One region of the Arthrobacter sp. SLBN-100 genome, then DNA from elsewhere that is predicted to be linked to it. Evidence: riboswitches for the same ligand, from Rfam matches in the RefSeq annotation. Region 1 holds a riboswitch; each other region holds the start of a gene.
The links. Region 1 has a riboswitch for cyclic di-AMP ahead of FBY31_RS17925 (C40 family peptidase). Riboswitches for the same ligand answer to the same signal wherever they lie in the genome.
Positions count from the first base shown of each region.

Region 1 (9,966 bases):
TCCTCCAGCGTTTCATCCTGGCTTTTCACTCTTCGCCTCCCAATTCATGCTGCCGCGCCGGTCCCGGCGCACGTCCGGCCTCCGCGTCAACTCCTAATGCGGCGGCATCATCCCAGGTATCCACATCGGCTGTGGTACCGGCGGGGACGGTGACAAGCTGCAGGTCAAGACTAGCAAGGAGGGAGCGCATGGACGCGTCGATTAAGCCGTCCCGGGAGGCCAGCTCCGTCACGGCGCTTTTTAACCCATCCGTGCGGTAAAAACCCACCAGCATTTGGGCTCTACCGTCTTCGGAACAGGCCATCACTCCGTCTCCGGTGTAACCCGGCGAGTCGAGGAATTCTGCCAACACCCGGACCGCGCCGGCGACCCTGGGCATATCGCAGGCGAGCACCAGGGTGAAATGGCGTCCGCCGCCCGCCTGGGCGAGCGCTTCCAGTCCGGCAGCGACAGCAGCAGCCGGTCCTGCAAACTCCGGCTGCTCGCGGCAGGCGACTACCCGCGCAGGCAGCGGTCCCGGATCCGGGCCCACCACCGCCGTCAGGGAGGCGGCGGAGCAGGCCGCAAGTGAATGCTGCAGCAGGGGTACGCCTTCAAAAACCAGCCCTTGCTTGGGTACCCCGCCCAAGCGGGACGACCGGCCGCCGGCAAGCACCAGGGCGTCGAAGTCCAACCTGTTCTGTTCCACTCCCCCAGCCTAATCCGGAGCGGGCCAAGGCCAAGCCCAGATACCGCGGGACGTCTCTTAGGCAGCGCGTTCCGGAAGCAGGAAGGGATCCCAGGCAGGCGTGGGCTTCTCGAGTTCCTTGATCTGCCAGATGGTGCCATGCGGAGGCTCGGGCACGAACCGCAGCTTCCAACCCATCTCCGCCGGGGTGTGATCACCTTTGACGTTGTTGCACCGAAGGCATGCAGCCACAAGGTTCTCCCAGGAATCGGCTCCGCCGCGGGACTTGGGGTGGACATGGTCGATCGTGTGCGCAGCTTTCCCGCAGTAGGCACATTTGTGCCCGTCACGGCGAAGCACCCCGCGTCTGCTGACGGCCGTGGACTGGTTGTATCTGGGACGGATGTAGCGGTTCAGGAGAATCACGGACGGGCGGCCCAGAATCTCCTGGGGACCCACTACGGGATCGTCCCCTTCGGCCACAACGCTCGCCTTGTTCGTCAGCACAAGCACCAGCGCCCGGCGGAAAGAAATAACCGCCAGCGGTTCATATCCAGCATTCAGAACGAGAGTGCGCATGCACGTACCTCTTCACGGCCGCACCCGTCAGGGGCACGAGGGCCGGCTGCCCTCGGCATGTCCGGGCTATGGATCGACACCACAAGAGTAAACAAAGAAGTGCGCTATCGGCTAATTCCGGTGTGTGCGGATCCGCCGTGTCCGGCCGCAGCGACTGACGCGACCTGCGCGGTTAAACGAAACAACCCCTGCCGCAAGGGCAGGGGCCGTTTTCGATCCGGTCAGCGGCATAAACGGGCCGGGAGTGTCAGTTCACGCGGATGAAGACCGGGCCGGAGCCAACGTTGGCGCTGAAAACAACCGTCTGGTTGCCGTTGTAGCCGCCGTGCACTGCCTGGCCGTTTCCGGCGTAGACAGCGATGTGTGCCACACCGGCGCCACCGTCGGCGTAGTAGATCAGGTCGCCCGGCTGCGCTTCAGCGGCGCTCACGGTGCGGCCCAGGGAAAGGTAGCCGGCGGGCCAGTCGTGGAAGTTGATGCCGACGGCGGCCAGGGAGTTGGTAACCAGCATGGTGCAGTCCTGCATCACACCGAGCTGGGCGTAGGCGGCCGAAAGGATAGCTGCACCCTTGCCGCTCGCCGAAGCGGCGGGGGCTGCGGCAGGAGCGGAGGCCGTCACCTTGGCGGCTACAACAGGGGTGGCGGCCGGAGCGGGGGCTTCCTGGACCTCAACCTCGGGCTCCGGCGCTTCCACAACGGGAGCCGGAGTGGTGGTCACTGCGGGCTTTTCGAAGGAAATGGCAATGGTGGACTCAGCCGAAATCGGCGCCTCAACCGTTGATTCAACTTCCAGGTTCGAAGCCGGAGCGGAGTCACGCTGGACGTTGGCGTCAGCAGCGTTGGCTGCCAGGCCGCTGGTCAGGACCAGGCCGGAAGCGGCTGCGATCACTGCTGCCTGGCGTCCAACGCCTCCTGCATTGCCGCCTACAGCTTTGGCAATAATGGCGAGCGAATTGGTTTTGGTGACCTCGGCGCGATGCCGTGCGGTTGCACGAGTAGTCATCAGTTCTCTCTTTCGTTTTCCCCGGTCGCCTTGTAGGCAGACAGGGGGTTTGGACGTGCCGGCATCTTGGGGGTACGCCGGCACGTCACGAACGGGGATGTATAGCGAAAATGCGTTTGGGCAAAGAAAAAGCTCTTGGACCCGGAGGTCGAAGAACTAGTTCATGGTGAAGAATGCGGAGGAGCCGGTGGCGGCAGCCGCGTGCAGCAGCGTCCCCTGGGAGGGGTTCAGTGCGCTGATCATCATGCCGTTGCCGACGTAGATGCCAACGTGCGCGCCGCCGTTCTGCATGACCAGGTCACCAGGCTGTGGAGTGGAAGTCGGCTTCATAACAGTCCACGCATTGGTGCGGGGAATGCTGATGCCGGCCTGTGCGTAGACCCACTGGGTGAAGCCCGAGCAGTCCCAGCCGGTGACGGGGCTGGTGCCGCCCCAGACGTAGGAGCGGCCAATGCCGGTGTACGCGATGGCAGCAATGCCTGAAGTGGAAGCAGAAGAGGCGGTTTCGGCCAGCTTCTCCACGGTGGAGGCAGCGGTTCCGGTGGCAGCCGTTCCGTTACCTGAGGCAGTGGACTGGGTACGTACGGCCTGCACCCTGGGAGCCGCAGTGGTCTTGACCACCGGGCGCTCGAAGGAGACGGTGGCCGTGGGCGCCGCAGTAACGGCAAGGGCGCTCTGCGCTGAACCGGACTCGGCGGAGGCGGACACACCAGGGGTGGTGTCTGCGGCGGTGGCCGGCAAGCCCATGCTCAGGATGAGGCCGGAGGCAGCTGCGATAACGGCAGCCTGGCGACCAACTGTCCCGGCATTGGCACTAACAGCTTTGGACACAGTGTCCAAAGGGTTGGTGCGAACCGTTTGCGCACGGTGGCGCGCAGAATTATGGCGTGAAGACACGAAGGTAGCCTCTCCCAATGCCTGCGAGGTGAGCTGTCGGATTCGGATGGGAGTCACCCGGCCACGCGGCTTCCAAGGAAGCTTTGCGACTTAACCCCAAGGCCTTCCCATGGAAAGGCCAAAATTGGTTCCCCCGCCCCTGCCAGACGATGTCATGCGAACGGACCTTGAGCGGTGGCAGAGCTAGGCAATCCGCACAAGAGCGTCAACTTCGGAAAAGTTGACGCGAGTTAGACGGTACAGCAGTTTTGATTGAATGTCACATTCAGGTCACGGCAACTCAAGAGCATCTGATAGCTCATTGTCACTTGACTACAGCCAGCCAGTGGGGTCAACCACTTCACCATTGACTTGGACTTCGAAGTGCAGGTGGCAGCCCGTGGAGGCCCCCGTAGTGCCGCTGAGCGCGACAACTTCCCCGCGGGATACCGTCTGGCCTTCCTTCACGTTGAAGGACGACAGGTGGTTGTAGGTGGTTTCCAGGCCGTTGCCGTGGTCAATCACAACGCGGTTGCCGCCACCGAACTGGTGCCAGCCCACAAACGTAACGGTTCCGGTTGCCGCAGCCATGACCGAGGTGCCGCACTGGGCCACATAGTCCTGTCCGCGGTGAAAGTCTCCCGTGCCGCCGGTGATGGGGCTGACCCGGTAGCCGAACGGCGAGGCGGTGCTCATCACGGTGAGCGGGGCGCCAAGGCTTCCGGCCGAGGCGGCGCGGCTGATGGCGCCGGCCGACTGGGCGCTCAGCAGCTGCTTCAGCTTGCCGTCGGGGTCAGCCTGGGTGACAACGGCGGAGCGGCTGAAGTCAATCTGGGCTCCGGCTTCCGCGGAAACCTGGGGCTGGGGCGTCACAGAGGAGGCGGCTACCGGGGTGGCGCCCGAGGCGTCGGTGGCCATGACGGGACTGGTGGCCGGAACTGTCACAGTGAGGACCAGGCCGGTGGCGGCAAGGGCCATGCCGGCCTTCTGGCCGATGCCGCTGGCCCCGGCGAACTCGGTGATCTGGCGGAAGGGACCCCGACGCCGGCGAGCATCACGGTGCGGATCGCGGGGGCGCTCCGAGGTGATGACTTCGACAACGCGCGGTGTCGAAGCGGGGCCCGCCGCGCGGCGGCGACCCCTGGAATTCTGCATGGTCAAGAAGGGTTCCTCTCTGGAAAGCCTGCGGAGTTAGCTGTCGGATTCGGGTCAGAGAGTTCAAAGACCCGGTCCGCCGTAAGCAAGCTTCGGCACAGAGATATCCCGTTAAGGATCCTTCGCTGGAAGAGGCTTGCTGCTGACGGACTTCACCCCAAGGCAGTCCCCCGCTGCCGGTTGTGGTTCCCCCGCCTCTGCCAGTTACGACTCGCACTCCTGATCCGCTGGCAGAGCTCGGCTCCAGATCAGGTAACGCTTTAATATCAACGCTTGGTTCAACTATAGAGGCTTAAGCCGCTTGGTAACAATTCCGTTATCTTCGCGTAAGTGGCCGCTCGTAGGGTAACGCGCCGCTAGCCGGCAGGCTGGCGGATGGCAACAAACACGTGTGCGGCAACCTCGGGCGGCAGTTCCAGGGCCCCTTCAATCCCTGCAACCCGGACGGAAATATAGTCGCCCACCCGTTCCAGCGATACGGCTGCACCCGGACGGATACCGCCTTCATCGAGCTGGGACAGCAGTTCCGGCTCCACCTGGATGGGCTCCGCGAGCCTGCTCACGGTCACCTCAGATGCCGGACCGTAGGATTTCATTGCTTCAAGGAGGCTGATGGCACCGTCGGCGAAGCCCAATGAGGGCGTACCGCCCAAGGCCGCCAAACCGGGAATCGGATTCCCGTACGGAGACTCCGTGGGGTGGTTGAGCATCTCATAGATGCGCCGCTCCACCCGTTCGCTCATGACATGCTCCCAGCGGCAGGCTTCGTCATGGACGTAGGCCCAGTCCAGTCCGATAACATCCGCGAGCAGGCGCTCGGCAAGGCGGTGCTTGCGCATGACCTCCGTGGCGCGCTTCCGTCCCGTTTCAGTGAGCTCAAGGTGCCGGTCTCCGGAGACGACCACCAGGCCGTCCCGCTCCATCCTGCCGATGGTCTGGGAGACGGTGGGCCCTGAGTGGCGGAGCCGCTCGGCGATGCGCGCACGAAGAGCGACGATATTCTCTTCTTCAAGCTCCAAAATGGTCCGAAGGTACATTTCCGTTGTGTCGATCAGATCCGTCATCCAGCTCAGCTCCTAGAGCGCAGTACCTTGCGTTGTCCCACCGTATCGCCTTCACTGCGACGTAGTCCGTGGAAAAGCTTAGCCTATTTTGACTTTGTCCGAATAGTTCACCCCTGTGCTGCGCGGGCGTCTCATTGGCTGGACTATGGTGGCCCAGGTTCCCGCCGAAACAGCGCTTCAGGCAGAATAGGGAAGGCCCTGGTTGCAGTCACCGCCGACTGCCGGCCGCCAACAACCGTCCGGACCAAAGTTATGTCCATGCCGAAATTGGAGCACCTGTGAGCGAAACCAGCATCACTATTCCCGCCGACCTCCTGCCCAAGGACGGACGGTTCGGCGCCGGGCCTTCCAAGGTCCGGCAGGAACAGATTGATGCGCTGTCAGCCGCGTCAAAGAACATCCTCGGCACGTCCCACCGCCAGGCCCCGGTTAAGAACCTGGTGGGCTCTGTCCGCGAAGGCCTGAGCCAGTTCTTCCGGGCACCTGACGGGTACGAAGTGGTGCTCGGCGTGGGCGGCTCCACCGCTTTCTGGGATATTGCCAGCTTTGGCCTGGTCGAGAAGAAGGCCCAGCACCTTTCCTTTGGTGAATTCGGGTCCAAGTTCGCCGCAGCAACCAACAAGGCCCCCTTCCTGGACGCGTCCTCCATCATCAAATCCGAACCCGGCACCCGCCCCTCAGCGCAGGCAGAAGCAGGCGTGGATGTGTACGCCTGGCCGCAGAACGAGACCAGCACAGGCGTTTCGGCCCCCGTGCAGCGCGTTGCCGGCGTGGACGAAGGTGCGCTGGTCCTGGTGGACGCCACCTCTGCCGCAGGCGGTCTGGACGTCGATGTGGCACAAAGTGACGTTTACTACTTTGCTCCGCAGAAAAACTTTGCTTCCGACGGCGGGCTCTGGCTTGGGCTGTTCTCCCCGGCCGCCCTGGAACGGGCAGCACGGATCAAGGCCAGCGACCGCTGGATTCCGGATTTCCTGGATTTGCAGACGGCCATCGACAACTCGCGCCTGAACCAGACCTACAACACCCCGTCGCTGTCCACCCTCGTGACGCTGGACGCGCAGGTGCAGTGGTTGAACGCCAACGGCGGCATGGACTTTGCATCCGCCCGCACGGCTGACTCCGCCGGCCGCATCTACAGCTGGGCTGACGCCTCCGGGTTCGCCACTCCCTTCGTCACCAACCCGGACGAGCGCTCGAACGTCATCGCCACCATCGACTTCGATGAGTCCGTGGACGCGGCCGTGGTTGCCAAGGTCCTGCGCGCCAACGGCGTGGTGGACACCGAGCCTTACCGCAAGCTGGGCCGCAACCAGTTGCGGATCGCAACGTTCGTGGCCATCGAGCCCGCGGACGTTTCCGCCCTGCTGGCCACCATCGATTACGTGGTGGGCGAGCTGCGCAAGTAGGATATTAAGCACGACGGCGCCGCCCGGGTTTTTCCCGGGCGGCGCCTTTTTGTCTGTCTTAGAAGGAGCGCTCCTGAGGAGCGTCCGACGAGGAGTTGCCGGCAGTGTTCCCGGCGGGGTGGTCTGCGGCCTGGTCCGGTTCAGCGGCGGCAAAGGCACCTGCCTCAGCTTCATGACCGGCAGTCCCTGCCAGAGAATCTTCCGCAGCACCCGATTCCGGCGACTCGGCCTCCACCATTTCCGGTTCGTGTTCCCGCTCCGGTTCCTGTTCATCTTCGGGCCGGACCCGCTCCGCCCACGGAACCCATTCCGGGGCCAGGATGGAGTCTTCGGACGGCAGCAGGCCCAGCTCGTTGACGGTTACCACCTTGGAGCGTGAGTTTCGGGTCAGGACCGCGAACCATTGCCAGCCGCCGTAGCCGGGCAACCTTGATTCAAAAAGATGCGTCACCAGGCGGTCGCCTTCGCTCTTGGCTGCCAGATGCTGCCCGATATTCGACGGCGCCGTAATGCCTTCGATCGCGCTCCGGGCAGTTTCAACGGCGGCGGCAAGGAACGCGTCGGGCTTTCCAGTCCGCCATGCCGGCACGCCGGCACGCGGCTTCACAGTCTTCACTCCAGCCGCGGCGGAGGCCGGCGAAACAGGGCCAGTCGGCTCCGGTTCCTGCGACACCGGCTCCCGGGACACCAACTCCGGCGACTTCACTGCCGGCTCCTGCTGATCAGCTTCCGAACTCATCAGGGCCTAAACGTCCAGCTCGTCGGCAACCTTACGCAGGGCGGCGGCGATGGCCTTGCCCTTGTTGCCTTCCGGGTATTTGCCATTGGAGAGGGTTCCGGACAGGTTGTCCAGAACGGTCACCAGGTCCTGGACCAGCGGCGCAAGGTCCCGGGCGCTGGGCCGTTTCGCCTTGGCGATGGACGGCGTCTTATCCAGCACACGCAGCCCCAGGGCCTGGGCACCCTTGCGGCCGTCCGCGACACCAAACTCAACGCGGGTGCCGGCCTTCAGCTCCGTTACACCCTCGGGCAGCGAGGATTTGGGCAGGAACACTTCCTGGCCGTCTTCGCCCGCGAGGAATCCGAAGCCTTTGTCCTTGTCATACCACTTGACCTTGCCGGTAGGCACGTAATCAACCTTCTTCGTTCTGACGTCTTGAGACACGGCCTGCTGTCACCGCATCCGCATTGTCGTGCGGGTTCAGGGTATGACGGCTGGAGACCGTGTTGGTCTTTATCCCTCAAGGTTATCCTGCCCCATGCCCTAATCCTGCTTTCGGCGGCTCCCTGTAACGGCCCCGAAGCACCCATGCCCAGAGTGTCCGACCGGGCTGTTAGCGTTACGTCCATGACACCCTCGCGTTACCGGCGGCCCCTGACGATCTTCGCCGCGGTTATTGCCGTGCTCTCGCTGGCAGCGGTGGCAGCCGTCATGGCGTTTGCCTTCGCAGGTTCGGTAGCTCCGGCCTGGGTCACCTATACCGCGCTTTACGGCCTGCCGCTGGCGTTCCTCCTGATGCTGTTCCTTGTCCTGGACAGCGTCGCCGGGCGCCGCCGGGCAGGAAAACCGGACGGGCGGTAACGTTGGACTGATGTCCCTTATTCGCGCTCTCAGCAAGGACCTGGAGGCCCGCAGCGACGACTCGTTGCGGTCCCTGTTCGACGCGCGGCCGGACCTTATCTCCCCCGCCGTTCCTGATTTCGCCGCCCTCGCCGCCAGGGCCAGCGGGAGGGTCAGCGTCCAGCGCGCCCTGGAGCGCCTCAACCGGCCCCAGATGCAGGTCCTGGAAACCCTCCATCTGTGTACGAATACCGACACGAAGCACAGTGCGTCAGCAGCGGGCCTCCGCAACCTGATTTCAGGGTCCACCCTTGCGGCCGTGGACCGGATCCTGGCGTCGCTCCAGGACCTCGCGCTGGTACACCGGGCCGAACCCCCGCACGGAACTCCGGCCGGCAAGCAGCGCTACTACCTCCCCGTAGGCAGCCTCAAAGATGTGGTGGGGATATATCCCGCCGGGCTGGGGCGGAGCTACACGGAGCTGGTGCGCCTCCAGCCCGCGTTCGCGCAGCGGGCCGTTCAGCTGGTTTCCGAACTGCACCGGAAAGGCGTCGCCATCCATGGCGCCACTACGCCCATGGAGGCAGCGCTGGCGCTGCAGCACTGGACGTCCTCCCCTGAGGCTTTGCAGGACATATTGTCCACCGCTCCGGAACGGACGACGGCGCTGCTCGCCAAATTCCGGAACTGGGCCATGGGTGCCGTCCCCCAGGCGCAACGCAAGGCATCCATTGCCACCGAGGGATCCGACGTCGGGCCCGTAGACTGGCTCCTGGCCCGCGGCCTGCTGGTGCCGTTGGACGCCGCCCACGTGGAACTGCCGCACAGCGTGGGACTCTCACTGCGCGGCGGCGCCATCATTAATGACTTCGCACTGTCACCGCCGGTCCCCGAGCTGGGTCACACCAGCGCCGCCCTGCGCCGGAACGCCGCTCTCGGCGCCATCGCAGAAACCCTGCGGCTCGTGGGCGAGATGCTCCATGCCGTGAAGGAACAGCCGCTGGCCACGCTCCGCAGCGGAGGCGTGGGCGTTCGCGAGATGAGGCGGCTCGCTGATGTGCTCCGGATCGACCAGCCACGCGTCGGGCTGCTCCTGGAGCTCTGCGGGCTCGCGGGCCTGATCCGGCTGGACGTTGATTCGTCGTCCTGGATCCAGCCGCCGGAGTTGGAGTGGCTCGTCCTGCCCCGCCAGGAACAATGGCTCTGGCTGGTGAACGCCTGGCTGGCCAGCGAGCGCGTACCCTCCATGGTGGGGCAGCCCATCAGTGGAACGTCCGGAGCAGCGGCAGGGCACCGCGCCGCATCGGGGAGCACCGTCATCGCCTTGTCGGCCGAGGCGCAGCGGCCTGACGCTCCGGTAGTGCGCAAGCGGATCCTGGAGATTCTCAACGAACTCACCCAGGAAGCGGCGGCACCGGACGGGACCGCGCCGGTGCTTGATGCAGCCGCGGTCCTGCAGCGCGCGGAGTGGGCCCAGCCGCGGATGGCCCGGCGCTTCAGCTCCCTGATCCGCGGGGTGCTGGCCGAAGCCGAAATTCTCGGTTTGCTGGGCTCCGGAGCGCTGAGCCAGCTGGGAAGCGCCATTGCCGGCGATGATCCGGACGCCGCACTCGCCATCCTTGGCGAGCACCTGCCGGCTGAGTTGAACCACG
Region 1 is NZ_VFMY01000001.1:3,876,513-3,886,478, reverse strand. Features, by position in the region: gene FBY31_RS23075 (DUF6457 domain-containing protein) at 1-29, opposite strand, end outside; gene mobA (molybdenum cofactor guanylyltransferase) at 26-688, opposite strand; gene FBY31_RS17935 (HNH endonuclease) at 746-1,246, opposite strand; gene FBY31_RS17930 (NlpC/P60 family protein) at 1,494-2,249, opposite strand; gene FBY31_RS17925 (C40 family peptidase) at 2,406-3,080, opposite strand; cyclic di-AMP (ydaO/yuaA leader) riboswitch at 3,151-3,311, opposite strand; gene FBY31_RS17920 (M23 family metallopeptidase) at 3,459-4,280, opposite strand; cyclic di-AMP (ydaO/yuaA leader) riboswitch at 4,291-4,502, opposite strand; gene FBY31_RS17915 (metal-dependent transcriptional regulator) at 4,637-5,344, opposite strand; gene serC (phosphoserine transaminase) at 5,623-6,753, shown strand; gene FBY31_RS17905 (DUF3027 domain-containing protein) at 6,812-7,492, opposite strand; gene FBY31_RS17900 (cold-shock protein) at 7,499-7,882, opposite strand; gene FBY31_RS17895 (hypothetical protein) at 8,102-8,335, shown strand; gene FBY31_RS17890 (helicase-associated domain-containing protein) at 8,346-9,966, shown strand, end outside.

Region 2 (9,966 bases), 3.0 Mb from region 1:
TGGCACTGGACGCTGCAGCGGTTCTGGCGTTCATCGGCGGCTATATAGCGGCCGCAGTTGGAGTCTTTCTTCTTTATTCACCGGTCATTCTCCTCATGATCGGCCTGTTGTTGACCGCGGGCCTGCTGCAACTGCTGGCCTGGCCCTTTATTGTCCTGGTCCGCAAACTGCGCCGGAAGCCCGAACGCCCGCAAGACAATTCGTGGCTCCTGCACTGAACCGTGCGGCACCTGCGCGAGCCCAGCTGTGGCATGGCGGGGTCGCCGGGAGCGGCCTGCCTGCAGTTTGTCGGGGCCCGCCGGGTTCACACCGCACCCCATTCGTCAGTATGCTTACTATTGTTGGGAAAGCCGGTCACGAGAAAGGCAGCATCATGACGGAACAGAACTTGCCTGACGACGAGCTTGAGGTTGTCGAGGAAAACGACGTGCTCCTGGACGAAACGCCCGGCGCGGCTTCTTCCCTGGAGCTTGACCCCGTCACCAGCGGCGAGCCTGACAGCTACCCCGGAGCTGCGGAGAACAATCCGGACCGCTGGCAGGAGGATCCGCTGCTCCAGGACGAGGTCTCCGGGGAGGAAGAGGATTTCCTGAGCGACCAAACGCTGCGTGATGACGTGAAGGGCACCCGCGACGGCGCCGGCAACGAACAGGTGCCGGCGGCCACGCCGACCCTTGGTGAAGCGGTGGCGGACGTGGACTTCGGCGAAGAACCGACCGGCCTGGAAGCCGACGCCAGCGATGACCAGGAAAACTTTGGCGGGTCCCCGCTCAGTGAGTTCGAGCCCGACGACCTCGAGCGCTAGAACCAGGCAGCGTGAGCAGCACTGGAAGCCCGGTTCGCTGGAAGCCAGGTGCTTCACGAATAGGGGCCCCGGCCTCTGGCCGCGAGCCGAAGCCGGGCTAATATAATAAGCAGACTGATGAATGTCAGTTGGCAGGATCACGATTGAAGGAGTTTCACATGAACTTGGGAAGCATGATCAGGAACGCCGCTGGACGAGTTTCAGGCAGGAACGGCACCGGCGGGACAGTCCGGGGACGTGGAATGAACACTGCGGGCCGGGCGCGGAACGCCTCCGGCGCCATGGGCGCAAGGCCGGGCGGCGGCGTGGCCAACCGAATCATGGGAATGTTCAGGCGGCACTGAGCCATCAGGGCGAATCAGGAAGCAGGTCCCGGACATTTCCGGAACCTGCTTTTTGGTCCCGCCAATACCATGCGTGAACTCGCAGTCCTGGGCACGGCTTCCCAGGTTCCCACCCGGACCCGCAACCATAATGGCTATCTGCTGCGCTGGGACGGTGAAGGGCTGCTCTTCGATCCCGGCGAGGGAACGCAGCGCCAGATGATCCACGCCGGCGTCTCAGCCACCCAGATCACCCGCATCTGCCTCACCCACGTTCACGGCGACCACTGCTTCGGCCTGCCGGGGGTGCTGTCCCGCATGGCGCTGGACGGCGTGGCGCATCCGGTCCATCTCCACTACCCCGCGTCAGGCGAGGACGTGGTCCGCGCCCTCGTGTCCATCAGCTCGCCCGGCATAGACCTGAGGCTTCACCCCCATGGCGGTAGTGGAATGGTGGCCGAAGGGCTGGAGGTCCGGCCGCTGAAGCACCGCATTGAAACCTACGGCTACCGGCTGACAGAAGCGGATAGCCGCACCTTGCTGCCGGAGCGCCTGGCAGCAGCGGGCATCCGGGGCCCCGACGTCGGGCGGCTGCAGCGCGACGGTAGCGTGGCAGGCGTCCGCCTCGACGATGTGAGCATTCCCCGGCGCGGCCAGCGCTTCGCCTTTGTGATGGACACGGCGCCCTGCGAGGGGGCAGAAGGCCTGGCGGACGGCGTCGACCTCCTCGTCGCGGAATCCACCTTCAGCGACGACGACGCCGGACTAGCGGGCCAGTACCGCCACCTCACGGCAGGGCAGGCAGGTGACCTGGCTGGCGGCGCCGGCGCCAACACCCTCGTGCTGACGCACTTTTCGTCAAGGTACGTGGACGTCACCCCGCTGGCGGCCCAGGCCAGCGCACGTGCCGCACAAGTAAGGGTGGTAGCGGCACATGACCTGCAGCGGGTGCCTCTTCCGGAGCGCCGCCGCTGGCAGGACCCCGTGGTGCAGGACCCCGTGCCGCAGGGCGGGAACGGCCGCGGAATTATTGCCAAACCCGACCAAGGGGTGGAGAGTGAATTTGAGGGCGGTTCATCACATGGCTAACCGAGCGGAAAACAAACCACGAGGGAAGGCTTGAGCAATGACAGCTGCTGCTGAATCAACCGTCACCTTTGACGGGCGGTTTGCCCGGGAACTTTCGGAGCTTGCTGTTCCCTGGCAGGCAGAGGAAGCCCCGGACCCCAAGCTCCTTGTCCTCAATGAAGAATTGGCGGGCGAACTCGGGCTGGATCCGGAATACCTCCAGTCGCCGGAGGGGGTCCGGCTCCTCCTGGGGAACCACATTCCGGCGGGGGCGACGCCGGTGGCCCAGGCCTATGCCGGCCACCAGTTTGGCGGTTACTCCCCCCTCCTCGGCGACGGCCGCGCGCTTCTTCTTGGCGAGGTGACGGACGTACACGGGCGCCTGCGCGACATCCACCTCAAAGGGTCCGGCCGCACGCCCTTCGCCCGCGCAGGCGACGGACGTGCCGTCGTCGGGCCCATGCTGCGGGAGTACGTGGTGAGTGAGGCGATGAACGCACTGGGCATCCCCACCACGAGGTCCCTGGCTGTTACGGCCACCGGCCGCCCGGTCCGCCGCGATACCATGCTTCCTGGAGCAGTCCTGGCAAGGGTGGCCAGCAGCCATCTGCGGGTTGGAAGCTTCCAGTACGCTCGGGCCACCGAGAACATGGACCTCCTGCGGCGCCTCGCCGATCACGCCATTACACGGCACCACCCCGCCGCTGCCCTGGCCGAGAATCGCTACCTCGCCCTCTTTGAGGCCGTGGTAGCCGCCCAGGCGTCGCTGGTGGCCCGGTGGATGCTGGTGGGCTTCGTCCATGGCGTCATGAACACAGACAACATCACCATCTCCGGCGAAACCATCGACTACGGCCCCTGCGCGTTTATGGACGCCTTCAACCCGGCGGCCGTCTACAGCTCCATCGACGTCGGCGGCCGCTACGCCTACGCCAACCAGCCGGTGGTGGCCGAATGGAACCTCGCCCGCCTTGCCGAGGCAATGCTGCCGCTCATCAACGAAGACCAGGAACAGGCCGTAGCCCCCGCAGTGGAAGCCCTGGGCGCGTTCCGCCGCCAGTACAGTGACGCCTGGTTCGCCGGCATGAAAACCAAACTGGGCCTGAAGGAGAGTGCCGCCGGGAGCCCGGAGGCAGAAGAAGCATCGCAGGTGGTGGACGGCGTGATCGCCATACTCAAGGACGGGCCCGTGGACTACACCTCGTTCTTCCGGAATCTCGGCCACGCGGCGCGGGGAAACCAGCGGCCCGCCCGAGGCATGGTCCTGGACCTCGCGGCTTTCGACGCCTGGGCCGAACGGTGGCAGGCCCTGCAACCCGACGCCGGCCTGATGGACCAGGTCAACCCCGCCTACATTCCGCGCAACCACCTGGTGGAGGAGGCGCTCGCCGCAGCAACTGACGGCGACCTCGATCCATTTAACCGGCTCGTGGACGTTGTCCGTGCCCCATACCAGGAGCGCCCGGGGCTGGAGCGCTATGCCGAGGGAGCGCCGGAGGACTTCGGCAGTTACCAGACCTTCTGCGGCACCTGAGCTGACGGGACGTGCACAGCCGGCACCCGGCGGACGGGGTTGCAGCGAGCGCCAACAACGAAACAGGGGCGGCAGGCGGGGATAATCCCGCCTGCCGCCCCTGTCCGGGTGGTGTGGCTACGCTACGTGGACGAAGGAAGCGCCCCCGAGCCAGCTGATGGAGTGGACCTCGGTCTTGTAACCGTCCACGCCGCCGCTGACAACCTGGCCGTTGCCGGCGTACACGCCGACGTGGCCGGCGGTGATCACCAGGTCACCGGCAGCGGGGGTGCCCACAACGGAGCCGTACTGGAAGAACTGGCCGGGAGCCAGGTCGCCAACACTCTTACCCACCGAGCGCAGGGCCTTCTCCACCATGGCGGTGCAGTCCTGCTGGACGCCCACCTGGCCGTAGGCCGACGCCAGGATGGCAGCGCCCGCGCCCGAACCGGTGGCAGCTGCCGGAGCTGAAGCGTAGGACACGTTCACTCCAGTGTTGGCCGGAGCCGGGGCAGCGGCTGCCTGAACGGGTGCAGGAGCGGCGGCCGGAGCAGGAGCGGCGACGGGTGCCGGAGCAGCGGCCGGAGCAGCTGCAACATACCCGGCGCCCGGGATCTGAATCTGGTCGCCGGGGTAGATGATCGCGGAGATCGCCAGGGCGTTGGCCGACAGAACGTCATTGAGGCTGACGCCGTAGGCAGCCGAGATGGCACCCAAGGTGTCACCCGAAACCACAGTGTGCACGTTGGCGGCAGCTGCTGCGGGAGCAGCGACGGCAGCGGCGGGCGCAGTGTAAGCCTGGGTGTTAGTGGTCTCGGTGGTGTCCGGTCCGGTTACGCCTGCGTGGGCCGGGGCGCCCACACCGAAGGCAATGCCGGAAGCTGCTGCTACGGCGAGCGCCGGGCGGCCAAGCGACTTGGCTGATACAGCCAAGCCCTGGAGCGCGATTGAGCGGGCCGGAGTCGCGCGGTGACGGGCGGTGGTGGAATTTTTTGACACGGTTGATCGCCTCTCCCATGCCTGCGGGGTGAGCTGTCGGGTTCGGGTTGGAGATACCCGGCCGGGAGCGGCTCCGAACGGAACGGAGGGCGCTATCGACTTGACCCCAAGGCCTCTGAGGAGGCCGCGGAAATGTGGTTCCCCCGTCCCTGCCAGCTGGAAAGCGATTGAATCCCGGATCAGTGGCAGGGCTCGGCATACTGATGGGAATGTCCCGGTCTGGGAGGGACACCTGAAGACCATAGCCCGCACCGGGACCGATTGTCACGTTTGGGTAACATACGAGCGGCTTCTCTCGTATTTAGCAAATGATTGGATTCTTCCTACACCGGGCCTTGACCTCAGGAGATAGAAACGCCGTACGCCGCCAGGTGTTGTTTGTCACAAAGTAATAAAGCTCCGCCGGAATGGGGTGGCTGAATCTTGTCCGCGAGGGCAGAGGGTAGGAGGATGAGCGCACTCAGAGGAGGCCCCGTGACTCAGCTCGGCAAGTATGAGAAGTATCTGATCGAAGAATTCTTTGACGACTACCGCGCCGGGACTTTAAGCCACCGGACGTTCACCCGGCGGGTGGCCTTCATTACCGGCAGTATGGCGGCTGCCGCGGCCGCGATGCTGCTGGTCGGCTGCACGCCCAGTGAGATGCCCCGCAGCACCGACCCGATTCCCGCGCCCGAGGCCTCTGCGTCGACTGCCTCCGGAACGGCCGGTTCCGGTGCGGTGCCCGGGGCGAAAAGCCCGCTCTCCGTACCTGAGGGTGCTGCTGGAATGACGACGGCGACCGTCCAGTTTCCGTCCGGCGGAACCTCTGTCAGCGCCTACTTGGCCCGCCCGGAGTCGACCGGGCCCCGTCCTGCAGTGCTGATCTGCCACGAGAACCGTGGCCTGACACCCCACATCCAGGACGTGGCGCGACGCTTCGCGAAAGAGGGCTACGTGGCCCTTGCCCTGGACCTGCTGAGCCGGGAAGGCGGAACCGCCGGCATGGACCGCGATGCTGTTCCCGGCGCCCTCACCACGGCCGGGGCCCAGCGGCACATCGCCGACTTTGGAGCGGCACTGGAGTACCTCCGGGGCCAGGACTTCGTGGAGGGTGAACGAATTGCCATGACCGGTTACTGTTTCGGTGGCGGCATCACCTGGCAGGCAGCCACAGAGCTGGACGGGCTGAAGGCGACCTCGGCTTTTTATGGGCCCGCCCCTGACCTGGGCAAGGTGCCGGGGATCAAGCCTGCGGTCTTCGGTGTATATGCAGAGCTGGATCAACGCATCACGGGTGCCATGCCGGCGCTCAAGGATGCGCTCGCTGCCACCGACGTTGTCCATCAGCTCACTGTCTACCCCGGTGTGGGCCACGCGTTCCACAATGACACCGGTGACCAGTACAACGAGGCCCAGGCCACAGCCGCCTGGAAAGACACCCTCGCCTGGTTCAGCCAGCACCTCTGAAGTGCACCGTCCTGCCCGCCGGGAGGAAGCGGGAGGTCTCCGCTGCATAACGATGTCAGGACGCTGGCCTTCAACCAGAGGTTGAAGCCGGTAAACTTCCGGACTATGTCTCGGTTCGTTACAAAAGCCCGGTCCCTCCTGCCGGCGGCGCTTCTGGTGGCCCTGACCGCAATACTGGGGCTGGCACCGGCGGGCGCAGCGGAAAGCGACCCGACCGGCGATTACCCCTCCTGGGAGGATGTGCAGGAAGCAAAGCAGACCGAGGCTGGCAAGGCCGCTGAAATCAGCAGGATTGACGGCCTTTTGGGTGACCTGCAGGCCCAGTCCGAGTCCTTGGGTACAGCCGCCGTCCAGTCGGCAGCCGACTATGCTGTCACAGACTCTGCGCTGCAGAGTGCCAGCGCAAGAGTGGAGGCCCTCACCGCCCAGGTCTCACAGGCCAACGCCGATCTGTCCCGGCACCGGAAGGAACTTGGTGCCCTCGCGGCCCAGTCCTACAAAACCGGCGGCACCACCATGGGATTCTTCGTTGCCCTGGATGCGATCCAGGCCAACAGCATTCAGGGGCTCAACGTGGTGCAAATCGTCGGGGACAAAACGGCGGGGCTGGTCACAAAGGCCGAAGCCGGTGGCCGGATCGCATCCTCGTTGGCTGCCCAGGAAAGTGCTGCCAGAGCCGAACGTGAGCGGCTGTCCCTTGAAGCCAAGGCCAAGCTCGACGCCGCCCGGTCCGCGCAGGAGGCGATGGCGCGCCAGGTGGCGGAAAGCCGGCAGCGCAGCGAGGAGTTGACAGCCCAACTGGCCTCCCTCAAGGGCACGACGGCGGAAGTTGAGGGAGCCTACCGGCAGGGCCAGGCGGCACTTGCCGCTTATGAGGCAGCGCAGGCCGCCAAGCGCGCCGCAGCCGAAGAGCAGGCCCGGCAGCAGGCCGAAGCGGCAGCCAGGGCAGCCGCAGCGGCTGCCGTCCGACCGCCCGCTCCGCCCGTCCCCGCACCGGCAAATCGCGTACCCGACGACCCCGCACCCGGCAATCCGGCACCTAACAACCCGGCGCCGGCAAATCCTGCCCCCGCACCCGCCTTGCCCGTGGCACCCAGCCCGCCGCCCGTCGTCGTGCCCTCCGTTCCCGGCGGCGCCGTCAATGACCCGGCAGGCGCCAAAAGCTACGCCTCGGGCAGGCTGGGCTCGTACGGCTGGGGCCAGGACCAGTTCCTCTGCCTCGCCCAGCTCTGGACCAAGGAATCAAACTGGCTGACTACCGCCACGAACCCCTACTCCGGCGCCTATGGAATAGCCCAGGCACTTCCGCCCGGAAAATACTCCAGCGCCGGCAGTGACTGGCTCACCAGTTACCGGACCCAGATCGAATGGGGCCTGGGCTACATCCGCGGCCGCTACGGCTCTCCGTGCGGGGCCTGGAACCACTCGGCGGCCAACAACTGGTACTGACCCCGCTAGGCTTTTCCCATGCCTGACTTCGAACGGTTCCGGATCCTGCTCGAGGAGGAGCGGGCGCGGAAAGCGGCGTTGCTTCCGGCCCTCCGCGCCGACATCGCCTCGGCAAACTCCGCCCGCCAGGATTCGAACGTGGATGACGAACACGATCCGGAAGGCTCCACCATCGCCTTCGAACTGTCGCAGGCCTCGGCACTCCTGCAGCAAAGCAGCGCCGGACTGGACCAGGTGGAGGCGGCCCTCGCCAGGATCGCCGACGGCACCTACGGGACCTGCGCCGTCTGCGGGGAAGCTATCGCTGACGGCCGGCTGGAGGCGCGCCCCTGGACGCCGTTTTGCATCCGTCATGCGTCGGCAGGCCGGATCCGATGAGCAGCAGCGTCGATATTGTTGCAGCCGCTGCCGGGTTTGTTGACCGCACCCTGCAGAATGAGGGTGCCTGGTTCCGGGCGGACGACGTCGAGGGCCGGCTGGGCGGCGCGCTCACCTCCTACGGATCCTCCATCGGCGCCGTCCGGGGAACCATCCGTGATGCCCTGCGGAAGTACAAGGACCTCGATCACGACGCCGTGGTGCAGTTGGCCTCGGCGCTGTGGGGACAGCCGCGGCCTGGCTCCCGCGCGGTCTACGAGCGCCGGCTCGCCGCCATCGTGCTGCTGCAAACCAAGGCGGCGCTGCTGCGCCATTCGGACCTGACGCGGATCGAAAGCTTCCTCCGGTCCGCCGGAACCCGGGAGCTGGCTGACCCGCTGCTGGCCGACGTGGTGGCCCCATTCCTTGCGCGGCTCAATGGCCGCGACCGGCAGCGGGCCAACATTGTCCTTGCCCGGTGGCGGACAGACCCGGATACGCAGTTACGCAACGCAGCCGCTTTCCTCGAGCAGCAATCCACACCCGAAGCCCCACCACAAGGAGACACCCGTGAACGATCGCTATGACCTGGAACGCTTTGTTGCCGCGCAGGACAACGGCGGGATTTTTGACCAGGCGCTGGCCGAACTGCAATTGGGCAGCAAGTCCGGTCACTGGATGTGGTTCATTTTTCCGCAGCTCGCGGGCCTGGGCCACAGCGAGACATCCCGCCGCTACGCCATTAGCTCCCTCGAAGAAGCCAGGGAGTACCTGGACCACCCGGTATTGGGTCCGCGGCTGCTCGAGTGCGCCCAAGTCCTCACCGCCCATCCAGACCGCACCGCGGGGGACATTTTTGGCGGCGTCGACGCCCGGAAGCTGCACTCGTCCATGACGCTGTTCACGCGCGCAGCCCCGGGGGAAACCGTCTTCAAGACGGTCCTGGCGCGGTTCTTCGACGGCCAGCCCGACCCCGCCACCGACGATCTGCTCGCCGGCCGGGACGAAGACTAGCGCCGACGGCGGTGCCCCGCTCATCCAGCGCAAGGCACCGCCGTCGGCCGTCCTTTGTCCGGCGCTACGGGGTGGGGCTTCCGCCGTTAACGTTCAGGGTTTCCCCCAGGACATAACTGGACTCCGGCGAGGCCAGGAAAACGTAGGCCGGGGCGAGTTCGGCGGGCTGGCCCGCCCGGCCCAGGGGCGTGGACTGGCCGAACTCCGGCAGTTGCTCCTTTGGTTGGCCACTGCTGACCTGCAGCGGCGTCCAGATGGGCCCGGGCGCAACTGCGTTCACGCGGATGCCCTTGGGCGCGAGCTGCTGGGCCAGGCCCTTGGTGAAGTTGTTGATGCTCGCCTTGGTGGTGGCGTAGTCCAGCAGCGTGGGGGACGGGTTGTACGCCTGGATTGAGGTGGTGTTGATGATGGTGGAACCGGCCGGCATGTGTGGAACCGCGGCCTTGGTGACCCGGAACATTGCGTAGACGTTCGTCTTTTGGGTGTGGTCGAACTGTTCGTCCGTGATCTGGCTGATGTCCTCCTGCGCCACCTGCTTTCCGGCGTTGTTGACCAGGATGTCCACTCCGCCCAGCACGGCCACGGCAGTGTCCACCAAGTCCTGGCAGGCGGCGGGGTCCTTCAGGTCGCCGGGAACCTTGACGGCCTTTCGGCCGGCGGCTTCGATGATGCCGGCGATGCGGGCTGCGTCCTCTTCTTCCTCGGGCAGGTAGGAAAGGACGACGTCGGCCCCCTCGCGGGCGAAAGCAATGGCGGTGGCCGCGCCGATCCCGGAATCGGCCCCTGTGACGATCGCCTTCCGGCCCTCCAAGCGGCCCGTGCCACGGTAGGTTTCCTCGCCGAGATCGGCCTTCGGGGCCAGCTCCGCATCCAGGCCTGGCTCGGGCTGGTGCTGCTCCGGCGGCGAGATCTTTTCGTAGGCGGTGACGGGATTACGGAAGGTGTACTGGTCAGTCATGGTGGTCCTCCTGGCGGGTAGGGGTGGAACA
Region 2 is NZ_VFMY01000001.1:888,553-898,518, reverse strand. Features, by position in the region: gene FBY31_RS04185 (hypothetical protein) at 1-218, shown strand, start outside; gene FBY31_RS04180 (hypothetical protein) at 374-805, shown strand; gene FBY31_RS04175 (hypothetical protein) at 964-1,149, shown strand; gene FBY31_RS04170 (ribonuclease Z) at 1,219-2,217, shown strand; gene FBY31_RS04165 (protein adenylyltransferase SelO) at 2,255-3,730, shown strand; gene FBY31_RS04160 (LysM peptidoglycan-binding domain-containing protein) at 3,848-4,708, opposite strand; cyclic di-AMP (ydaO/yuaA leader) riboswitch at 4,712-4,884, opposite strand; gene FBY31_RS04155 (dienelactone hydrolase family protein) at 5,183-6,157, shown strand; gene FBY31_RS04150 (lytic transglycosylase domain-containing protein) at 6,263-7,606, shown strand; gene FBY31_RS04145 (TraR/DksA family transcriptional regulator) at 7,625-7,984, shown strand; gene FBY31_RS04140 (DNA alkylation repair protein) at 7,981-8,550, shown strand; gene FBY31_RS04135 (DUF1810 domain-containing protein) at 8,534-8,977, shown strand; gene FBY31_RS04130 (glucose 1-dehydrogenase) at 9,042-9,935, opposite strand.
Region 2: it holds a riboswitch for cyclic di-AMP, as region 1 does, so the genes downstream of both, FBY31_RS04160 (LysM peptidoglycan-binding domain-containing protein) here and FBY31_RS17925 (C40 family peptidase) in region 1, are expected to answer to the same signal.

Region 3 (9,966 bases), 150 kb from region 1:
ATGCAGGGCCCGAACGAGCCCCGCACCATGCCGGAGTTGTGCGCTGACATCTTCTCCGACGGACTCCTCAACACCGGGGCCGGGATCAGGGCTGGAAACAGTCCCCGGGGTACCGGTACCGGTACCCCCGGCGGCGATACTGGCGGCGAAAACAGTATCGGCAACCGCGAGGGCAACAGTTCCGAAAACGGCGAGGGCAACAGTTCCGAAAGCGGCGAGGCACACAGTTCCGGCGGCGGGGAGGGAACAGCAGCCGACGGATCGTCGTCGTCGGGGATTCGTGCGCAGGTGCTGGTCACCGTGCCCGTGTTCTCGCTGATGGGCCTGACCGATGAACCGGCGGTGCTGGACGGGTACGGACCCATCCCGCCCTCCATGGCACGCAAGCTCGTCTCTGAAGGCGCCGGCTCGTTCTACCGGGTCCTGGTGGACCCGCGCGACGGGGCGCCGCTGGAAATCGGACGCGCCAGCTACCGGGTGGGCAAGGCGATGAGGAACTGGCTCAGGTTGCGGGACGGCAAATGCCCGTTCCCCGGCTGCAACAACCCTTCTTTGGACAACGAAGCCGACCACATCCTCGCCTGGCACAAAGGCGGCACCACCGGGGTATCGAACCTGGGACAGCCCTGCCCGAAGCACCACAGGATGCGGCACACCGGCGGCTGGAAACCCACCCCGGCCACCAAAACCGCACCACCGGGCTGGGCCTCACCCAACGGCCGGCACTACAAAAGCGAACACCAGGACTGGGAACCACCCCACTGGCCAGAACAAGCTGTGCCGGAAAGCATCCGCGCCTTTGATGATCTTTTGGAACTGTGGCCATCTGCCGATGACCCTTCTGCTGCCTGGAGTCCGCCGGACGAGTCGCCTTTCCACGAAGAATTTCCGCAAAATGAGGTTCCCGAAGACACCTTTGCCGACTGGTTCCTGCCCGGATACCGCCCGCCCCAAGACCCGCTCCCGGCAGACCTCTCGCGGGAGATGGCTCGCGAGGCAGCCACAGGCATCACCTGAAGCATCTTCATCACGTGAAGCATCCTGAATAGATTGCCGTGGAAATCGAATGTGGCCGGGGTCGAGCGTGCCCGGGGATTGAGTGCGCCGGGGATTGAGCGTGCCGTGCGGGCCGGGCGCCTGTCGGCATCAAGCGTGCCGTACGGGCCGGGCCTCTCGGTGCGGATCAAGCGTGCCGGGCGGCCAAGCAGTCGCAACGCGGGATGACGGCTGCCCAACTTTCCCCAGCGCACGCTGGCCGCTAGATTCATCAGCAAGATGACTAATTCACGCACGCCAATTCATGCAACGGCTTACTGGACTACAGCCCGGGAGCACGGTGAGCTCCGGCTTGAGCAGCTGCCCCCGCGGGGCAATGGTGAGGTCCTGGTCCGCACCCTGTACTCGGGTATCAGCAAGGGCACCGAGATGGTGGTCCACCACGGTTCGGTCCCGCCCCGCGTGGCAGAAGAGATGCGGGCCCCCCGTCAGGAGGGCCACTTCCCCGGTCCAGTGAAGTTCGGCTATCTTTCTGTGGGCGTTGTGGAAGAGGGGCCGGCGGAGTGGATAGGCCAGCGCGTATTCTGCCTGAACCCGCATCAGGACCGGTACGTGGTGGCGTTGGATGCCCTCACCAAGATTCCGGACAATGTGCCGTCCCCGCGTGCGGTTCTGACCGGAACAGTGGAAACAGCGGTCAACGCCCTGTGGGAGGCCGGTCCGCGTCTCGGTGATCGCGTCGCCGTCGTTGGTGCAGGCCTCGTGGGCGGGATGGTTGCCACGCTGCTGAGGACCTTTCCGCTGCAGCGACTCCAGCTCGTGGACCTGGATCCGGGACGGAAACAGCTGGCAGACACCCTGGGTGTGGAGTTCACCCACCCGGACGGCGCCCTCGCCGATTGCGACATCGTGTTTCACTGTTCGGCTTCCCAGGAAGGGCTGGAGCGCAGCCTGCAGCTCGTCGGCGATGAGGGCGACGTCATCGAGATGTCCTGGTACGCCAACAAGGAGGTCACGCTGCCGCTGGGAGAGGACTTCCACGCCCGCCGCCTGTCCATCAGGGCCAGCCAGGTAGGGGTAGTGGCGCGGGCGCGGCGGCATCGCAGGACCAACGCGGACCGCCTGGACCTGGCCGTATCGCTCCTGGCAGATCCGGTGTTCGATGCGTTCCTGACGGGATCGTCGCCGTTCGCCGAACTGCCGGACGTGGTCCAGGAGCTGGCAGACGGGACCCTGGACGCACTGTGCCACGTCATCGAGTACCCCCAGGACGAAAACTCCCAGGAAGCCAACACCAAAAGCCCAGTCCGCCAAGCAGCCCCCGAAGACCAGAGGTAGCCAAATGTTCAGCCTGACTGTCCGCCGCCATTTCATGATCGCCCACAGCCTTCCCCGGGAGGCTTTCGGCCCTGCCCAGGCCCTGCACGGGGCCACGTTCGTCGCGGAGGTGGCTTTCCGCCGTCGGACGCTCAATGACAACGCAATCGTTTTGGACATCGGCGCGGCGGGAACCATCATCGAGGAGGTGTTGGCCGGCCTGAACTACCGCAACCTGGACGAGCACCCGGATTTCGAAGGCAAGCTGAGCACCACCGAGGTCCTGGCGGAGTACATTGCCCACTGCGTGGCGGAAAAGCTGAAGGATGACCACGACGGCGTCCAGCTCGCCGGGATCGACGTCACCCTGCGGGAGAACCCCGACGCCTGGGCAACATACTCGTTGGACCTTCCCGCCGCCTGATCCCATGCGCCCCCTTCGGCTGCTCGTGCCCGCCAACATCCGCCATAACTCCGGCGGCAACGTCTACAACGCCCGGTTGGCGGCGGGTCTGCGGGCTTTGGGTGCCGAAGTAGAGGTGCTCCCCGTCGAAGGTTCCTGGCCGGAGTCCAGTGCAAAAGAACGACGGCGGCTGGGCAGCCTTATCGGCGCTTGGGAACCGGAAGCGGGACCAGGGGCCGCAGTGGCCATCGTGGACGGGCTCGTCGCCGTCGGCGTCCCCGACGAGCTGGAATACGCGGCAAAGGCAGGGCGGGAAACATGGGTCCTGGTGCACATGCCAGTGCCCGAAGAGTCGGGTGCCGAATCCTTGGAACGCGAGGCGCGGGCCCTTCGCGCGGCATCGGGAGTGATCTGCACCAGCAGTTGGGCGGCCGACATCCTGTCAACACGGCATGGGCTGCGGGGGCTGCGCGTCGCCCTGCCGGGGACTGACAGCGCGCGGCTGGCGCAAGGCTCGGTTACGCCACACATCATTACCGTGGCCGCGCTGCTGCCTAACAAGGACCAGGTGCTGGTGGTCGAAGCCCTGGCCCGCATCCAGGAACTCGCCTGGACGGCATCCCTGGTGGGTTCGGACGAGGCGGACCCGGACTATGCAGGGCGGGTGCGTGCAGTTGTGGCCGCAAACGGGCTGGGGGGACGGCTGCGGATAACCGGTGAACTAAAGGGCAAGGCTCTCGAAGACGAATGGAACCGCGCAGACCTCAACGTCCTGGTTTCCAGGGCCGAGGCCTTTGGCATGGTGGTCACGGAATCGCTGGCACACGGAATCCCCGTAGCGGTGCGTGCGGGGACCGGCGCTGTGGAGGCCCTGAGTTTTGCGGCACCGGATAAAGGCGAAGGAGGACGGCTGCCCGGAACAGCAGTGCATTTTCCGGGAATTGATGCTCCGGAAAACCCTGCCCTGCTGGCTGGGGTGCTGCGGGACTGGCTGCAGGACGGCAGTACGCGGGACTCCTGGCGGGCGGCAGCCCTGGAGACAAGCAACAGGCTGCCAGGGTGGGACCAGGCGGCCGCGCTTGTGCTGGATGCAGTGTCCAATACCGCAAGCTCAAAATAGCCCCGCATAAACCCACTAGGTCCGCGAGCGGTGCCCCACAAAAAAGTCCCGCAGCAGCCCGCCGCATTCCGCTTCGCGCACCCCCGCGTAAACCTCAACCCAGTGATTGAGCCGGCGCTCGCGGAGGACGTCGAACACCGAACCGGCGGCGCCGGCCTTCTCGTCCCACGCCCCAAAAACCACGCGGGGAATCCGCGCCAGGACTATCGCACCTGCACACATGGCGCATGGTTCCAGCGTTACCACCAAAGTGCAGTCTTCCAGCCGCCAGCCGTCTCCGCCGCCGCCGTCGGCCATCCGCAGCTCCTTCAGCCGTGTGGCCGCCTGCCGGATGGCGACCACCTCGGCATGGGCGGTGGGGTCTCCCAGCTCCTCCCGCTGGTTCCGCCCCGAACCCAGCACACCGCCGTCGGGCCCTATCACCACCGCACCGATCGGCACATCCTCCGTCACGAGGGCACGGCGTGCCTCCGCCAGGGCAAGGCCCATCCACGCGTCGTGATTCTTTTCTGCGGAGACCATGGCTCAATGATAGTTTCGAAGAATACCGAGAGCCCGTGACGTCCATCCGCCGGGAGGCATAATGAGCACCGTTAGAGACCGCGTGGAGACATGGATCAAGCCGTATGCCGCAATGTGGCTGACCATGATCATCGGTGGGGCTTTGGTGCTCACCCTGGCCCTGCTCGGCGCCGAGGTCTACGCGAATGTGGTGGATGACGAAGGGCTGGCAAGCCTTGATATTCCTGCCCTGGAATACTCGCAGACCCTGCGGACTCCGGAGTTGGACGCCTTCGCCACCAGTTTCACCAACGTGGGCGGCGGAATCGGCATGCCCATCGTCGCCAGCATTCTCACCGCGTGGCTGACATTTCTGAGCCGGACCTGGCGTCCCATCGTCCTGGTGGGCGGTGCAGCAATGGTTTCCACCCTCGCCACGACCCTCGGCAAGCGGCTGGTAGGCAGGACCCGTCCCGACCACTCAGAGGCAGTGCCGCCTTACGAGTCAACGCCGTCCTTTCCGAGCGGGCACACCCTGAATACCACCGTGGTGATTGGCGTCCTGCTCTACATCATGTGCCTGCAGTTCCAGATGCTGTGGGCCAGGATCACAGCTATCACGGCGGGTGTCATCTTTATCATCGCCATGGGACTAAGCCGCGTCTTCCTGGGGCACCACTGGCTCACGGATGTGATGGCAGGGTGGCTCCTCGGGCTCGCCTGGGTGTGCATGGTGATCCTGGCCCACCGGCTGTTCCATCTCATCCGGAAGCGGGAGCACGCCGGGCCAGCCCCCACGTTCGAGCATCCAGTCATCCGCGAGGACCACACCGGCGAGACTCAGCAGGGCACGGACACCTCGGCCGGGTTCGACGGCGGCACATCAGGAAGGAGCGACGGCGGCTCCTCCCGGTCCGGCGCAGGCGGCTGACGGCAGGAATTCGCGCAACAACCGGGTGGTAGTTTTGACCCATGCGCACTCTCGTTGTGGACCACCCCCTGGTCGCCCATAAGCTCACCGTCCTCCGGGACAAGAACACCCCGTCCCCGGTCTTCCGGCAGCTGACGGAAGAGCTGGTCACCCTGCTCGCTTATGAGGCCACCCGCGAAGTCCGCACCGAACCCGTTACCATCGAAACTCCGGTCAGCACCACCGTGGGTACCGCGTTCACCAAGCCCACACCGCTGGTGGTCCCCATCCTGCGCGCCGGCCTGGGGATGCTCGAGGGCATGACCAAACTCGTCCCCACCGCGGAAGTCGGTTTCCTCGGCATGGCCCGCGACGAGGAAACCCTGGACATCATCACCTATGCCGAACGCCTCCCGGAAGACCTCACGGACCGGCAAATCTTCGTCCTGGACCCCATGCTGGCCACCGGCGGGACCCTGCGCGAAGCCATCAAGTTCCTCTTCAGGCGCGGCGCCTCCGACGTGACCTGCATCTGCCTCCTGGCCGCCCCGGAAGGACTGGCCAAGCTGGAGGAAGAACTCTCCGGCGCGAACGTCACCATCGTCCTGGCCTCCATCGATGAAAAGCTCAACGCGAAGTCGTACATCGTTCCCGGTCTCGGGGACGCGGGCGACAGGCTTTACGGCATCGCGGGGTAGCGCTCAACCCTTTTCCATTCCCCGTCCCGCCGCTAGCCTGTGTGGATGGACTGGAAACTGGAACTTGTGTTTGTCCCTGTATCGGACGTGGACCGCGCCAAGGATTTCTACGTCAACAAGGTGGGATTCAATGCGGACTTCGATGAGCGGCCCTCGGACTCCATCCGCTTTGTCCAGCTGACGCCCCGCGGCTCAGCCTGTTCGATCTGCATCGGGGAAGGGCTGATCGACGCGCCTCCCGGCACCGGCTCGAATCTCCAGCTGGTTGTCAATGACATCCACGCGGCCCACCAGTACCTGAAAAACAACGGGGTGGACGTCAGCGACGTGGACGTGCAGGCCTGGGGCCACTTCGTCTATTTTGCTGATCCCGACGGCAACAGGTGGGCGGTCCAATACATCCCGGGCCGCGAAAGCTGACCCGCGCCGGGCCAGTACGGCTCAGGGGTGGCGTCCGGGATCCGCGGCCTAAGATCAGGCCGCCCGGGATCCTGGGGCAGAATGGGGACCATGAATGTTTCGGCCCCTGCAGCAATCCGGACCCTGACCTGCAGTGCCGTCCTCTTTGACATGGACGGCACCCTGGTCGATTCCACTGCGGTGGTGGAGCAGGTGTGGGGTGAGTTTGCGGCGCGCTACGGACTGGACCTCGGTGAGATTCTCCGGACATCGCACGGCGTCCAGGCGCGCGATACAGTCACCCGGTTTGCTCCCGCCGGTGCCGACGTGACGGCACTTACGGCGGAACTCGGGGCGATGGAACGCGTCCGAACGGACGGCATCGTGCCCCTGCCCGGCGCCGCCCGGCTGCTGGCAGACCTGCCGGCGGAGGCCGTTGCCCTGGTCACGTCGGCCGACCGCATCCTGGCCGAAATCCGCATGAACGCCGCCGGGCTGCCCATGCCAGCCATAGCGGTGACCGCTGAACTGGTGACCCGTGGCAAGCCGGATCCAGAGGGATACCTGAAGGCCGCGGCTAACCTTGGCGTGGATCCCGTTGACGTCGTGGTCTTCGAAGACGCTCCGGCGGGAATCGCCGCAGGAGTGGCCGCCGGCATCCGGACTGTGGCGGTGGGATCCAACACCGGCCCGCTGCCCGCCGGCGTACTTCACATCCAGGACTACAGCGCGGTCGCCGTCGAAACCGGCAAGGACGACGGCCGGACGGTCATTTCCTTCCGGCTTTAAGGTCCGCCACTACGCGCCTAGTACCAGTTGTTGGACAGGTGGAAGTTCAGCGCGCCACAAGGGGACTGGTAGCGCTCCTGGATGTAGTTCAGGCCCCAGTTGATCTGCGTGCGGTAGTTGGTGAGGTAGTCCGGACCGGCGCTTGCCATCTTTTCAGCGGGCAGGGACTGGACGATGCCGTACGCGCCACTGCTTGCGTTGGTGGCCGTGGTGGTCCAGTCGGACTCCTTGGTCCAGAGGGTCTGCAGGCACTGCATCTGGTCCGGAGCCCAGCCGTAGCTGCCAAGCTGGCCGGCGGCGTAAGCCTGGGCACCGGCGGGGTCATTAACCGCGACGACGGGTGCCGGCTCAGGAGCGGCAGCAGGCGCGGGGGCGGGCTCGGGAGCCGGTGCCGGTTCGGGAGCGGCCGCCGGTGCCGGCTCGGGAGCGGGAGCCGGTGCCGGCTCTGCCGCCTGCGGGGCCACCGCGATCTCCTCGGCGGCGGGAGCGGGCGCCGGGTTGGCCCGGATTTCGCTCTTCTCAATGCTCAGGTTGGAGTGCGCCTCAGCGGCTTGGGTTTCGGTGGCGGCAACCCGGATGCTGGACTCGGTAGCCTGTCCGGCCGCCCCGACTCCTACGAGGAGTGCAGCGGATGCGGCAAGTACGGCCGCGCGCTTACCGACAGAAGGGAATTTCCCGGTTTCCGGTGCGGACTGCGGTGCAGACTCGTTTTTCGGGCGTGGCTGTGCCAGGAATTTGAACATGATGAATCGCCTCTCACACCTGCGGAGTTAGCTGTCGGGTTCGGATGAGGGCATCCGGCCAGACGGAAAGATCACGTGCTGGCTTAACCCCAAGGGCAATCAGTGCCCGGGACGGTGGGTCCCCCGCCTCTGCCTTGGTTCAAGAGAAATCCGGGAAGTGGCAGAGCTTGGCGTCATCCGGATATACGGCCCGAACGGGAACCGTACCTAAACGACGGTACAGGAATTCAAAGCACAAGTCACATTTTGGTAACAGAGATCACGATGACGGCGCGTCGCCTTGCTGCAAAGGCCCCCGGATAGGCAGCTGCAGGGCGAACTGTGTGCGTCCCGGCTGTGACGTCACCGTTACCTTTCCTCCATGCGCCTCGATAATGGACTCCACGATGGACAGCCCAAGACCGCTCGTACCCTCCGTTGCTGACGCACCCGACTGGTCTCCTGCGACCTTTCGAGCCGCGTCTGCGCGGGCGAAGCGTGAAAAGACGTTGTCCACGAATTCTGCAGGGATCCCGCCGCCGTCGTCCGTTACCGTTACTGCCGCTGCCCCTTCAGGAGACTTGCCTACGCCTGTGACCACCGTGGTCCCCGGGGGAGTGTGCTTGCGTGCGTTGGACAGCAGGTTCATCAGGACCTGGCGCAGCTGGGAGGCGTCACCGTTGACCACGACGGGCTCGTCAGGAAGCTCCAGCCGCCAGATATGGCCCGGCGCCATCACCTTTTCGTCGCTGACGCACTCAATGACCAGTTGCGTCAGGTCCGCCGCGCTGAGCTTGAGCGGCTGCCCCTCATCGAGCCGTGCCAGCAGCAGCAGGTCTTCCACCAGGGCGGTCATCCGCTCCGACTGGCTCTGCACGCGGGCCAGCGATTTTTGGCCATCGGGAGTGAAGTCCTCCGTCATCCGCATCAGTTCCGTATAGCCGCGGATCGCCGTCAGTGGAGTGCGCAGTTCGTGCGAGGCGTCGGCCACGAACTGCCGCACCTTGGTTTCGCTCCTCTGCCGCGCCTGCAGCGCGTAGGCCACGTTGTCCAGCATGAGGTTGAGCGCGTGGCCCACGCTGCCCACTTCCGTTCCCGGGTTGGAGTTCGACGGCGGCACCCGCACCGCCAGTGCCACCTCGCCGGCGTCCAGCGGCAGCTGTGAAACGCGGGTGGCTACCTCTGACAGCTGCTCGAGGGGCTTCATGGTGCGGCGGATCAGCACGGTCCCCACCAGTCCGATGAGCAGCAGGCCGCCCAGGGAGACGAACACAAAGGTCCACACCAGGGAGGTGAGTGTGCTCTCCTTGGCAGCAAGGGGGAGTCCGGTCACCAGCACATCCCCGAAATTCGTCTTAACGGCTATCAACCGGTAATCGCCGTTGGAGAGGGTACGGTCCACTGGCTGCGCATCCGTGGCCAGGGCCAGCAGGGCCTGCTTGTCCTCGGCAGACAACGCCGAACGGGTGGTGTCCGGCGCCAGGAACCCGGCGCTGTTAACCTGCCCATTGAGGATACGCGCGTTCAGGGTTCCTACGCTCTGGCCGCGGGCGTCCAGCGGGTCCCTTCCGTTGAAACCGCCCATGGGCGGGCGGCCGGGATCGTTCGACCGTTCCGCGGCCTGGCTGAGCTGTCCGTCGAGTTGGCGGGTGAGGAATGCGTCCATTGAGGCATAGCTGACCACGCCCACCGCGCCGCAGATGGCGATCAGCAGGGCCATGGCAAGGAGGATCAGGCGGGTGCGCAGGTGCCAGGTGCCGGGCTTGAGCCAGCTCCGGGGATGGGGCGCAACCTGTTGCGAGGCCATGGTGCGCCTACTCAGCAGGCTTGATGACGTATCCGGCGCCGCGCACCGTGTGGATCATGGGCGGGTGCACGGCATCCACCTTCTTGCGCAGGTAGGAGATATACAGCTCCACGATGTTGGCCTGGCCGCCGAAGTCGTAGTCCCAGACGCGGTCCAGGATCTGCGCCTTGCTGATCACCCGCTTGGGGTTTTCCATCAAATAACGGAGCAATTCGAATTGGGTGGCCGTGAGCTGGAGTTCCTCGCCCGCCCGGGTCACCTCCCGGGTGTCCACGTTCAGGACCAGGTCGCCCACCACCAGTTC
Region 3 is NZ_VFMY01000001.1:3,731,167-3,741,132, forward strand. Features, by position in the region: gene FBY31_RS17245 (HNH endonuclease signature motif containing protein) at 1-1,017, shown strand, start outside; gene FBY31_RS17250 (zinc-dependent alcohol dehydrogenase) at 1,276-2,334, shown strand; gene FBY31_RS17255 (6-pyruvoyl trahydropterin synthase family protein) at 2,339-2,737, shown strand; gene FBY31_RS17260 (glycosyltransferase family 4 protein) at 2,742-3,836, shown strand; gene FBY31_RS17265 (nucleoside deaminase) at 3,852-4,358, opposite strand; gene FBY31_RS17270 (phosphatase PAP2 family protein) at 4,420-5,268, shown strand; gene upp (uracil phosphoribosyltransferase) at 5,310-5,945, shown strand; gene FBY31_RS17280 (glyoxalase superfamily protein) at 5,991-6,365, shown strand; gene FBY31_RS17285 (HAD-IA family hydrolase) at 6,456-7,133, shown strand; gene FBY31_RS17290 (hypothetical protein) at 7,151-7,876, opposite strand; cyclic di-AMP (ydaO/yuaA leader) riboswitch at 7,882-8,026, opposite strand; gene FBY31_RS17295 (HAMP domain-containing sensor histidine kinase) at 8,136-9,662, opposite strand; gene FBY31_RS17300 (response regulator transcription factor) at 9,670-9,966, opposite strand, start outside.
Region 3: it holds a riboswitch for cyclic di-AMP, as region 1 does, so the genes downstream of both, FBY31_RS17290 (hypothetical protein) here and FBY31_RS17925 (C40 family peptidase) in region 1, are expected to answer to the same signal.